Sinorhizobium fredii: one gene and its partner. The protein of the gene in region 2 binds, or shares a complex with, the protein of the main gene of each other region. Links are inferred from orthologs where the notes say so. Each region holds a gene or a part of one and is shown on either strand. Other genes may lie near its edges. The genes, in order: smc and NXT3_RS08080.

Evidence for each region.
Region 1: the proteins of NXT3_RS08080 (region 2) and smc are in contact, whole or in part, in a crystal structure (PDB 3ZGX), measured with the Bacillus subtilis proteins. The link is inferred for Sinorhizobium fredii from one-to-one orthologs.

What each region holds. Positions count from the first base shown.
Region 1 is NZ_CP024307.1:1,007,302-1,014,901, forward strand. Bases 2,222-6,227 are described here. They hold smc (chromosome segregation protein SMC), read left to right. Parts: upstream 2,222-2,565; coding sequence 2,566-6,027; downstream 6,028-6,227. Other genes in these bases: ppdK (pyruvate, phosphate dikinase), read left to right, coding at 6,174-6,227. Also shown: mutY (A/G-specific adenine glycosylase), read right to left, coding at 1-325; NXT3_RS04825 (DUF721 domain-containing protein), read left to right, coding at 416-922; NXT3_RS04830 (DsbA family protein), read left to right, coding at 1,044-1,856; more of ppdK, read left to right, coding at 6,228-7,600. UniProt on the Bacillus subtilis protein: Required for chromosome condensation and partitioning.
Region 2 is NZ_CP024307.1:1,661,640-1,666,742, reverse strand. The notes cover bases 2,273-5,103. They hold NXT3_RS08080 (segregation and condensation protein A), read right to left. Parts: upstream 4,205-5,103; coding sequence 3,341-4,204; downstream 2,273-3,340. Other genes in these bases: nagZ (beta-N-acetylhexosaminidase), read right to left, coding at 4,352-5,103; scpB (SMC-Scp complex subunit ScpB), read right to left, coding at 2,623-3,348; NXT3_RS08090 (ABC transporter ATP-binding protein), read right to left, coding at 2,273-2,551. In the rest of the region: twin-arginine translocase subunit TatC, read right to left, coding at 1-363; Sec-independent protein translocase protein TatB, read right to left, coding at 360-1,073; NXT3_RS08095 (twin-arginine translocase TatA/TatE family subunit), read right to left, coding at 1,144-1,350; more of NXT3_RS08090, read right to left, coding at 1,442-2,272. UniProt on the Bacillus subtilis protein: Participates in chromosomal partition during cell division. May act via the formation of a condensin-like complex containing Smc and ScpB that pull DNA away from mid-cell into both cell halves.

The DNA of each region.
Region 1 (7,600 bases), 650 kb from region 2 along the record:
CCGCCTCGGCGCATTTCTTCAGATTGCGCGCCCTGGCATAGTAGCCGAGGCCGGCCCAGGCCTTCATCACCTCTTCGGTTTCGGCGGCGGCCAGGTCTTCAACCGTCGGCCAGTGCCTTAGAAACTTGTCGAAATAGGCCTTGACCGCCTGCACGGTGGTCTGTTGCAGCATGACTTCGGACAGCCAGACATGGTAGGGATCGGCGACGGCGCCGCGCGCTGCCATCGGCGGCGAGACACGCCACGGCAGATCGCGATGGTGGCGATCGTACCAGTTGAGCAGCACGGTGGCGGCTTCGGCCGCCTTTAGCGTGTCGAGCGTCATTTGCCGGAGAGTCCCTTTCCGGCCTATACTTGGCCGACGCCCGCTTGGGCTTCAAGGCTCGATCGAAGTTGCGAACAGAAAGTCGTTCCGGTGAGTGAAGCGAAGTCCCGCAAGGGCGTTGTGCAGATCAGCGAGGTTGCGAACGGGCTGATCGATCCGGTGCTGGCCAAGCGCGCCGGCATCAACACGATGCTGCTCGGCTCCTGGGACGAGATCGCCGGCGCGGAGTTCGCCGACTGCACGCGGCCGGAAAAGATCGCCTGGCCGCGGCGCGCCTCGGAGATCGGCAGCGATGGCGGCTACCAGCCCGGCGTGCTGACGGTTGCCTGTGAAGGCGCAAGGGCGCTTTTCCTGACCCACGCCCAGGGCGAACTGATCCAGCGCATCAACGGCTTTTTCGGCTTCCATGCGATCGGTCAGCTTCGAATCGTCCAGAAGCCTGTCGCACCGCCGCCCAAGCCCTACCGGCGGCCGCGGCCGCTGACCGGCGAACCGGCACGCCGGCTCGACACCATGGTTGAAGGCATCGAGAGCGAGGCGCTGAAGGCCGCACTGAAGCGGCTCGGCACGGCGGTCCTGTCTCAGCGCCGCAAGTAGTTCACCATCAAGGGGTCACAATTCTTTGAATTCAGTTGAAACAGTGCCCCTTGTCGCCTTGCACTGAGCAAGTTATCGAAATCACAACTCAATTTTCCCCTCCTAGAACACGGGTCCTTCCATGTCCGCTTCCGAAACGAGCCTTCCGAAACGCCTGCTGAGCGGTGTCGCCGTCGCGGCGATTGCCCTGGTGCTTGCAGCCTGCAGCGAAGAAAAGAAGGAGGCGGCTTCCAAGGCGCCGGCTGAAACAACGGCCAGCGCGGACGCGACGACCACCGGCTCCACCGCCGCGACGCCGGCCGCTTCCGGCCAGGCGAAGCCCGCCGCCACCGAGGTCGCGCAGTCTTCCGCCCCGACCGCCAAGGCCGAGTTGCCGCAGTCGGAAGGCAGCGTCGACGTGCAGAAGCTGATGGAGCCCGGCGCGCTTCCGGAAATGGCGCTCGGCGAGGCCAATGCGCCGGTAACGATCGTCGAATACATGTCGATGACCTGCCCGCACTGCGCCAACTTTCACAACAAGACCTTCGACGCCATCAAGACGAAATATGTCGACAGCGGCAAGGTGCGCTTTGTCATCCGCGAATTCCCCTTCGACCCGCGCGCCGCGGCCGCCTTCATGCTGGCGCGCTGCGCTCCGGAGGGACAGTATTTCCCGATGATCTCCATGCTGTTCAAGCAGCAGGAACAATGGGCCGCCGCGGAAAACGGCCGCGATGCACTGCTGCAGATGTCGAAACTCGCCGGTTTTACACAGGAGAGCTTCGAGGCCTGCTTGACGAACCAAAAACTTCTGGATGATGTGAACGCAGTCATGCAGCGCGGCGCCAAGGAGTTCGGAGTGAAATCGACGCCGACCTTTTTCGTGAATGGCGAGCACTATTCGGGGGACATGTCGGTTGACGTTATGTCGGCCCTCATCGACAGCAAGCTCTGATCCTTCGCTCTTCCTGACAACGGGCGACGGCTGCGGCCGTGCGCCCGTTTCTTATGTTCGGGAACCCGTGAGGTTTGGCCATGCCTCACACTGACGTTCCGCCGAAAACTCGCTCCAATGCGCGCCGCATGCGGAGTGTGATGACCGACGCCGAGGTCAAGCTGTGGAACGAGTTGCGCGCACATCGACTGATGGGCCTCGGCTTTCGCCGACAGGTTCCGGTCGCGGGTTATATCGTCGATTTCGCTTGCCCCGCACATCGACTGATCATCGAAGTCGATGGTGCGCAGCATGCGAAACCGGGTGATGCCGACTACGATCGGCAGCGTACGCTCCGACTGGAGACCGCTGGCTGGACTGTCTTGCGTTTCTGGAATGACGACGTGCTGCGCGACATTGACAAATGTGTGCGAGCATATCGTTCGGGTTATCGGGAAGGGGACATTCGAGTGATGCGCTCGTGGCTCACCCCCCTCTGCCCTGCCGGGCATCTCCCCCACAAGGGGGGCGATCGGCAAGTGGCGATGTCCCGCTCGACCAAATACCTGTCGCTTGGGTCATTTTTAGTGGGGCTTTCGGCACATTCGGCTTTGATGTCGCGGAAGCCCATGCGTCTAGCCGACCTCCCCCCTTGCGGGGGAGATGCCCGGCAGGGCAGAGGGGGGTGCAGCGCGGTCGCCGCACATCGCAAAGGGGGGTATCGCGCCCCATGAAATTCAACAAGCTGCGCCTGCTCGGCTTCAAATCCTTCGTCGAACCGACCGAATTCATCATCGAACGGGGCTTGACCGGCGTCGTCGGGCCGAATGGCTGCGGCAAGTCCAACCTCGTCGAGGCGCTGCGCTGGGTGATGGGAGAGAACTCCTACAAGAACATGCGCGCCTCCGGCATGGACGACGTGATCTTTTCCGGTTCGGGCAACCGGCCGGCGCGCAATACCGCCGAGGTCGGTCTTTACCTCGACAATGGCGACCGCACGGCGCCCGCCGCGTTCAACGACAGCGACGAGATCCAGGTGACGCGCCGGATCGAGCGCGAGCAGGGATCGGTCTACCGGATCAACGGCAAGGAGGCGCGGGCAAAGGACGTCCAGCTGCTCTTCGCCGACGCCTCGACTGGCGCCCGCTCGCCGTCGATGGTCGGGCAGGGCAGGATCGGCGAGCTGATCGCCGCAAAGCCGCAAGCCCGCCGGCAATTGCTCGAAGAGGCAGCCGGCATTTCCGGCCTGCACTCGCGCCGTCACGAGGCCGAGCTGCGGCTGAAGGCGGCGGAGACCAATCTCGAACGGCTCGATGACGTCACCTCGCAGCTCGAAAGCCAGATCGAGAGCCTGAAGCGCCAGTCGCGTCAAGCCAACCGCTTCAAGATGCTGTCGGCGGAAATCCGCCGTCACGACGCGATCCTGCTCCACATCCGCTGGGTACAGGCGAAGGAGGCCGAAGCCGAGGCGACCAGCCAGTTGAACCAGATCACCGCGCTCGTCGCCGAAAAGGCACAGGCGCAGATGGAAGCGGCCAAGCATCAGGCGATCTCGAGCCTCAAGCTGCCGGAGCTGCGCGAGAACGAGGCGAAGCTTGCAGCAGCGCTGCAGCGCCTGCAGATCGCCCGCGCGCAGCTCGAAGAAGATGCCGGGCGCATTCTGCGCCGGCGCGACGAATTGCAGCGGCGGCTCTCGCAGCTTGCCGAGGATATCGCCCGCGAGGAGCGGCTCATCGCCGACAATGCCGGCATCCTTGCCCGCCTCGACCTGGAGGAGGAAGAGCTGCGCGACGCGCTCGCCGAGGCGGACGAGCGTGCCGCGGAGGCGCGAGAAAGGCTGGAGGACGCCAACGAAAGGCTTTCCGGCAGCGAAGCCGATCTCGCCGGGCTTACCGCCGAGCGCGCCGAAGCGCAAGCGGCGCGCAACCAGCTCGACAGGACGCTGCGCGACCTCGCCGAGCGGCAGGCGCGCCTTGCCCGTCAGCTCGCCGATCAGGGGCGCGACCTCGAAAGCCTCGACCGGCAGATGGCGGCCCTCCCGGACCCTCACGAGAAGCAGGGGCAGGTGGAGGCCGCGGAAGCGGCGCTGGAAGAGGCCGAGGCGGTGGTCGTCGCCGTGGAGGAAAACCTTGCCGAAGCGCGGGCGGAAGAAGCGGCGGCCCGCCAGCCCGTCGACCAGGCGCGGGCGCGGCTGAACGGCATTGAAACCGAGGCGCGCACGATCCGCCGGATGCTGGAAGCGGCCGGCGCCAGCGCCTATCCGGCGGTCGTCGAGGATATGAAGGTGGAGCGCGGCTTCGAGACGGCGCTCGGCGCAGCATTGGGCGACGACCTCGATTCGCCGCTGGAGCAGGCGGCTGCCGCCCATTGGCGCATGCCCGGCGACCACGCCGACGACCCCGCCTTGCCCGGCGGTGCCTTGCCGCTCAGCGACTATGTCAGCGCCCCGGAGGCGCTGGGCCGCACGCTCCGCCAGATCGGCATCGTCGGAAACGAATCCGAGGCTGAGCGCCTGTTGCCGCTCCTGAAGTCCGGCCAGCGGCTGGTGACGAAGGAAGGCGCTGTCTGGCGTTGGGATGGGCACGTCACCGGCTCGGAAGCGCCGAGTGCTGCCGCCTTGAGGCTCGCGCAGAAGAACCGCCTTTCCGAGCTCGAGGCGGAGGCCGAGGATGCGGCTGAGGTGCTGCGCCGGGCGGAGGCGGATCTCGCCGCCGCCGGCGCGCGCATTCGTGCCGAGGACGAGCGGCTGCGGCTGTCGCGCGATGCCCAGCGGATGATCTCCAGGCAGCTCGCCGAGGCGCGCGACGCTCTAGCTGCGGCCGAACGTGCCTCCGGTGATCTCGTTCGCCGCCGGGCGGTGCTTGCCGAGACGAAGCTTCAGCTCGAGGCTCAGGTCGAAGAGGCGGCCGAGCAGATCGAGGCGGCGAACGACGCACTGGCCGAGGCGTCCGACCCCTCGGAACTCGAGCTGCGGCTGCGCACCCGGACGGCGGAGGTTGCGACGGACCGCGCCGCGGTCGCCGAAGCGCGCGCCGCGCATGACGGACTTGCCCGCGAAAACGAGGCGCGCCTGCGCCGGCTGACGGCGATCGCTGCGGAACGCGAGACCTGGCGGGCGAGGGCGGCGAGCGCCGAGGAGCACATCGCGACACTGCGCGACCGCGAGGCGGAAGCGCGCGAGGAGGTCGAGGAGCTCGTCGACGCACCCGACGAGTTCGACGACAAGCGCCGCGCCCTGGCAAACGAGTTGCAGAAGGCGGAGACGGCGCGCCGCCAGGCGGCCGACATCCTCGCCGAGGCGGAGACCCGCCAGCGTGAAGCCGATCGCCTTGCCGCGGCGGCGCTCTCGGAACTCGCGGAAGCGCGCGAAAAGCGCGGCCGAGCCGAGGAACGGCTCGTCTCGGCCCGCGAGCGGCGCGTCGAGGTCGAGGCGCGGATACTGGAGGCGCTTTCCTGCGCACCGCACGAGGCGATGCGCCTGACTGGGCTGGCCGCCGATGCGGCGTTGCCCGACATGCGAGCCGTCGAGCGTGAGCTTGAGCGGCTGAAGATCGAGCGGGAGCGCCTCGGCGCCGTCAACCTGCGTGCCGACGAGGAGCAGAAGGAGCTTTCTGAACGGCTGGCAGCACTCCTCAAGGAGCGCGATGACGTCATCGAGGCGATCCGCAAGCTCCGGAGCGCCATCCAGAACCTCAATCGCGAGGGACGCGAACGGCTGATTGCCGCCTTCGACGTGGTCAATGTCCAGTTCCAGCGGCTCTTCACCCATCTCTTCGGCGGCGGCACCGCGGAACTGCAACTGATCGAGAGCGACGATCCGCTGGAGGCCGGCCTCGAAATCCTCGCCCGGCCGCCGGGCAAGAAACCGCAGACCATGACCTTGCTTTCCGGCGGCGAGCAGGCGCTGACGGCGATGGCGCTGATCTTCGCCGTCTTCCTCACCAATCCCGCGCCGATCTGCGTGCTCGACGAAGTCGACGCACCGCTCGACGACCACAATGTCGAGCGCTACTGTAACCTGATGGATGAAATGGCCGCCTCGACCGAGACGCGCTTCATCATCATCACCCATAACCCGATCACCATGGCCCGCATGAACCGCCTGTTCGGCGTCACCATGGCCGAGCAGGGTGTTTCGCAGCTTGTCTCCGTCGACCTGCAGACGGCCGAGCGCATGCGCGAAGCGGTCTGAACCGGCGGGCCATCCGCAGACGAGAGAGGCGACAGGCGCTGCTGCATTTTTGATGCACTGCAGCAAAAATCTTCGCCGAGTGCATTTTCAGGCCGAACCATATACTGTAGATCGTCCATCGAACTGTTTCTGGGTGGAGAACAGGCATGACGAAATGGGTCTACACCTTCGGCGGAGGCAAGGCCGAAGGGAGTGCGGGGGATCGCAACAGGCTGGGCGGCAAGGGCGCGAACCTTGCCGAAATGTGCAATCTCGGCCTGCCGGTGCCCCCCGGCCTGACCATCGTCACGGATGCCTGCAACAGCTATTTCGACAACGGCCGGGAAATGCCCGAAGGCCTGCGCGAGCAGGTCCGCGAGGGCATTGCCCGGATGGAAGAGATCACCGGGCGCGTTTTCGGCGATACGGACCATCCGCTGCTTCTCTCGGTCCGTTCCGGCGCCCGCGCCTCGATGCCCGGCATGATGGATACGGTCCTCAATCTCGGTCTCAACGATCAGTCGGTGCACGCGCTCGGACACGATGCCGGCGACGCGCGCTTCGCCTGGGACAGCTACCGCCGCTTCATCCAGATGTATGGCGACGTCGTGATGGGCGTGGATCACGAGATCTTCGAAGAAATCCTCGAGGAAGAGAAGGCGCGGCTCGGCCACGAGCAGGATCCGGAGCTTTCGGCCGTCGAGTGGCAGCATGTCATCTCCCGCTACAAGGAAGCGATCGAGGAGGTGCTCGGCGAGCCCTTTCCGCAGGATCCGGAAGTCCAGCTCTGGGGTGCGATCGGCGCGGTCTTCTCGAGCTGGATGAACCCGCGTGCCATCACCTACCGGCATCTGCACGCCATTCCGGCCGCCTGGGGCACCGCCGTCAACGTTCAGGCGATGGTGTTCGGCAATCTCGGCAATTCGTCGGCAACCGGCGTCGCCTTCACCCGCAACCCGTCGACCGGCGCAAAGGAACTCTACGGCGAATTCCTGGTCAATGCGCAAGGGGAGGACGTGGTCGCCGGCATCCGCACGCCCCAGAACATCACCGAGGCCGCCCGGATCGCGTCCGGCTCCGATAAGCCGTCGCTGGAAAAGCTGATGCCGGAGGGCTTCGCCGAGTTCGAGGCGATCTGTCAGACGCTTGAGCGCCACTACCGCGACATGCAGGACCTCGAATTCACCATCGAGCGCGGCAAGCTCTGGATGCTGCAGACCCGCTCCGGCAAGCGCACCGCCAAGGCGGCGCTGAAGATCGCCGTCGACATGGCCGAGGAGGGCCTGATTTCCAAGGAAGAGGCCGTGGCGCGCATCGATCCGGCTTCGCTCGACCAGCTCCTGCATCCGACCATCGATCCGCATGCCCGCCGCGACATCATCGGCTCGGGGCTGCCGGCCTCGCCGGGGGCGGCGACGGGCGAGATCGTCTTCACCTCCGAGGAGGCGGTGCAGGCCGTCAAGGAAGGCCGCAAGGTCATCCTGGTCCGAGTCGAGACGAGCCCGGAGGACATCCACGGCATGCATGCGGCTCAGGGCATCCTGACGACACGCGGCGGCATGACGAGCCACGCCGCCGTCGTCGCCCGCGGCAT
Region 2 (5,103 bases):
AACCAGGAACGGCAGGAAGGCGGCGCGCTCGTTCTTGTAGAGCCCGGGCGCGACGAACTTATAGACCTGCGAGGCGATTACCGGAAAGGCGATCACCAGCGCGCCGAACATCGCCACCTTGATCTGGGTGAAGAAAAACTCCTGCGGCGCGGTGTAGATGAGTTCCACGTTACGATGGCTGAGACCGGCCCAGCTCACCGCCCACTTGAACGGCAGGACGAGGAGATTGAACAGCTGCTTGGCGAAATAGAAGCAGACCAGGAAAGCGACGAAGAACGCGCCGACCGCCCACATCAACCGCGCCCTAAGCTCGATCAGGTGCTCGATCAACGGCTGCGGCTTGTCCTCGATATCGCCGCTCATGCGTCACCTTTTTTCTTGCGCGCAGATGCGCTTGTCTTCTCGGTTCCGACGGGGGCCACGCGGTCGCCGGCTGTGGTCTTCCTAGTCGCCGCTTTCTTCGGCGCGGCCGTAGCGGCGGCTTTCTTGGTGGCTGCCTTGATTGCCGGTCCCTTGGCGCTCGCCGCCTTCTGCGAAGCTGCTCTCGGGTTAGCGGCACGCTTCGGCGTCGCCTCGGGCGCCTTCGATTCCGCCACCTTTACCTCGTCCGCCGCTGCGCGTTGCATCTGCCGGGAGGCAGACCCGACGGCCGCGGCTGCCACCGTCTCGACCGGCTTCGCCGGCATTCCAGCGGGCGCAGTCGCCGGCTCGATTTGTGGTGCAGGCGTGACAGGAGCCTCGGGCGCGACCGGTTGGGCCGGAGCGTCGGGCGTCGTCGCCCTTTGCAGATCGGATTTGATCTCGTTTCCGAGCTGCCGCAGCGGGTTCATGGCATCGCGCAATGCGGTGGTCGGATTGAGGCTTTGCGCATCGCTGATCGTCTTGCGAACCTCGTCGAGATCGGCCTCCCGCAGCGCTTCATCGAACTGGCGGCGGAAGTCGGAGGCCATGCCCCGCATCCGCCCCGTCATTCGTCCGAAGGCCCGCAGCATGGGCGGCAGGTCCTTCGGTCCGACGACGACGATCAAGACGATTGCAATAACAACAAGCTCGGTCCAGCCGATATCAAGCATCCGACGCGCCCTACAAACCCGTAATGCGGCTCACCGGACGCTAGGCGCGCCGGTTGGCCATTTCCGATCGTCAGCGGACTTCGTCGGACTTGTGCTCGACGGTCTTGCCGTCGATCGTCTTGTCGGCCGAGGCAGCGTCCTCGTCGGTCATGCCCTTCTTGAAGTTCTTGATGCCCTTGGCAACGTCGCCCATCAATTCCGGGATCTTGCCACGACCAAACAACAGCAGCACGACCACCAGGACGATCAGCCAATGCCAGATGCTAAACGAACCCATCCACTTACTCCCTCAGGCTTTATCGATTCAAAGCCATCACGTTGTCATTTTTCAGGCGCCGCTTGAAGGCGCGCCGTCATTGTGACCGAACCTAAGATGTCGAGGCGTCTTTTTCAAACACCAATATGTCGCGCTCGTTAACGGAAAGCGTGACGTCACGCAATCCTGTCGGCAACAGATCGGCCCGAATGCGGGCCCGTACCGTCCGCTCCGACTGCGGCACGGCGAGTTCCAGCAACTCGACGACGCCCAGGAAGCGTCGAGACAGGATGCGCGCCGGGATGTCGCCGCCCTCCGGCTTCAACTGAACACCGGAGAGCCGCACCGCCACGCTCAAGGGCTGCCCCTCCTTGTATTCCCCGGCAGGCACGTCACCGAGCGGCGTTTCGACGCGGCCGCCGCGCACACGCGCATCGAACACGTTGATCTCGGAGAAGAACCCGGCGGCAAACAGATTGCAGGGCTTGCGATAGAGCTCGTCGGCGGTGCCGACCTGAACGAGGCAGCCATCCTTCAGGAGCGCTATACGGTCGGCCATGCGCATGGCCTCTTCCGCGTCATGGGTGACGACGATCGCCGTCGCCCGCGTTTCGCGGAGGATCGCCAGCGTATCGGCACGAATGGAATCCTTCAGGCGGGAATCGAGACCGGAGAAAGGCTCGTCCATCAACAGCACCGCCGGCCGCGGGGCGAGCGCCCGCGCGAGCGCCACCCGTTGCTGCTCGCCGCCTGAAAGCACATGCGGGTAACGATCTGCGTAATGAAACAGCCCCACGCGATCGAGCGCCGCATCGGCCTGGATCAAAGCCTCCTTCTTCGGCAGGTCGTTCAAGCCGAAGCAGACATTGTCGCGAATGGTCATGTGCGGGAAGAGCGCGAAATCCTGGAACATCAGCCCGACGCCACGCCTTTCCGGCGGCAGGAAGACGGAGGGACCGGATATTTCCTGCCCGTTCAGCAGAAGCCGGCCGCCGGTCTGCATCTCGATGCCGGCCGCGATCCGCAGCAAGGTTGTCTTGCCGGACCCGGAGGGGCCGAGCAGGCACAGCACTTCGCCGGCCTCGGCAGTCAGCGAGACGTTCTTGATCGTGTCCTTCGAGTGATAGCGGTGGCTGATGTTTTCGAATGCGAGGCTCGCCGCAAAGGACACACCCTGGCGTCTCGTCGTCGCAACGGCGCCGTTGAGCGTGTCTGAACCCATGCCCGCATTCCTTGACCGAAGGCCTTCCGGAGGGATAGCGGCCCTAAAGCCGATAGCCCCACTCAGGATTCCTAATCGTCCCCTTCAGCCTTCGGAGTCAAGAGGCCCAGTTCCTCGAGGTCCATCTGGGTGATGGGATCCTCATTGTCTGAAAGTTCGTCCTCACCGACAGGGACCGGGATATGCAGGTTGGAGGGAACCCGACCGGACAGGAGACCGGCGCCCTTCAATTCCTCGATGCCCGGGAGATCGCGGATTTCTTCCAGCCCGAAGTGATCGAGGAAATCCCGCGTCGTTCCGAATGTGACCGGCCGCCCCGGCGTGCGTCTTCGGCCGCGAAACCGCACCCAGCCCGCCTCCATCAGTACATCGAGCGTGCCTTTGGAGGTCTGAACGCCGCGGATGTCCTCGATCTCCGCACGCGTCACCGGCTGGTGATAGGCGATAATGGCCAGGACTTCGAGCGCGGCGCGCGAGAGCTTCTTGATCTCCTGCTCGTCAGTTTGCACGACGAAGGAGAGATCGGCCGCGGTGCGGAACGCCCAGTGGTCGGCGACCTGAACGAGATTGACGCCGCGGCTCGCATAGGACGCTTTCAGCCGTGCCATGACACGGCCGACATCGACACCACGGGGTATCCGGCTGGCGATATAGCTCTCGGAGATTGGCTGCGCCGATGCGAAGACGAGCGCTTCGGCGATCCGCTCCGCCTCCTCCGCCAGCCCTGGATCGATGAACACCTCGAGCTCATCCTCGTCGTCGGGTAGTCCGGGCAGGAATTTTTGCGCCTCAGCCACGCGCTGCCTCCATTTCCGCAAGGGTCGCGGCATCGATCGGCTTCGGCCCTCGCCTTAGATAGATTGGTGCGAAAGCGGCCTCCTGCCGGATTTCCAACCGTCCCTCCCGCACCAGCTCGAGCGACGCGGCAAAAGAACTTGCGATCGCCGTTGCACGCTCCTTCGGGCCCGTCATGTAGCGGATGAGGAAATGATCGAGCGCGGTCCAGTCTTCGAGGCTGCCGACCATCCGGGCGAGGATGAGGCGCGCATCGGCAAGCGACCAGACATGGCGCTTCTCGATCGTCACCTGGGTTATCGCCTGCCGTTGGCGGAGCGTAGCGTAGGCCGTCAGCAAGTCGTAGAGCGAAGCGTCGTAGCCGGACTTTCGTTCCGATACGAGGTGCTCAGGCGCACCGCGTCCGAAGACGTCTCGGCCCAGCCTGTTGCGGTTGACCAGCCGCGTCGCGGCATCGCGCATCGCCTCGAGACGCTTCAGCCGAAAAGCCAGGGCGGACGCCATTTCCTCGCCCGAGGGCCCCTCGTCCTTCGACTGCTGGGGAATCAGCAGGCGCGACTTCAGATAGGCAAGCCATGCCGCCATCACCAGGTAATCGGCGGCAAGTTCGATGCGGATCGAGCGCGCCCGCTCGATGAAGGCGATATACTGCTCGGCAAGCGCAAGAACGGAGATTCGCGAAAGATCGACGCGCTGGCTGCGCGCAAGATGCAGAAGCAGGTCAAGCGGGCCCTCGAAGCCGCCAATGTCGACGACGAGTTCTTCCTCGTGCAAGCCGCGATCGGCGGACTCGTCCTGCCACAAAGGCTCCATCGGCGCCTTTGCCACCGGTTGCCCCTGCCTTTCGTCAGACCCCATCGACCCCATGCCCTTTCAACGCGGCGTAGCCGCGTTTACCAACTAGAGCGCCCCCACCTTCATGCGAAGGCACAAAAGAACTCTCTACCGCTTTGAATCCAACGCATCTTTTCTGCCTTCGACATATCCGCTCGCAAGCAGAATGCCCTAGGCGAGCGAGAACATCGCATTGAACTCCGCTCGCAATATGTCTTCGTCCGAACCGTCAGGCTGCCGGAAGGCGGCCTCGGCCGCCTTCGCGCGGCGCAGCCGGTCGCCCGACAGAAACGGGACGACATCGGCGACCGCCTTCATTTCTTCCATAATGCCGTGGCAATGCAAGACGAGATCGAGCCCTGCGTCGACAATCCCCCGGGCGCGGGTGGTCATATCGCCAGCAAGTGCGTTCATGGAAACGTCGTCGGACATCAACAGGCCGTCGAAGCCGATATAGCCGCGGATGATCTCCCGCACGACCTTGGAAGAGGTGGTTGCCGGATTGTCGGGGTCGATCGCCGTGAACACCATATGCGCCGACATCGCCATCACCTCGTCCTTCATGGCGGCGAATGGCTGGAAATCGACACGCTTCAGTTCGTCCAGCGAGGCGTCGACCACCGGCAGGTTGTGGTGCGAATCCACGAAGGTGCGGCCATGGCCGGGCATGTGCTTCATCACCGGCAGCATGCCGCCCGCTTTCAGGCCCTCGCCGACGGCACGGCCGATCGCCGTCACGGTCGCCGCATCGTGGCCATAGGCCCGGTTGCCGATGACGTCATGGCTGCCGGGCACCGGCACATCGAGAACCGGCAGGCAGTCGACCGTGATGCCGAGCCGCATGAGATCGAAGGCATGCAGGCGGCCGAGCAGCCACGCGGCACGCAGCCCCATTTCAACGTCGCGCCGGTAGATCTCGCCGA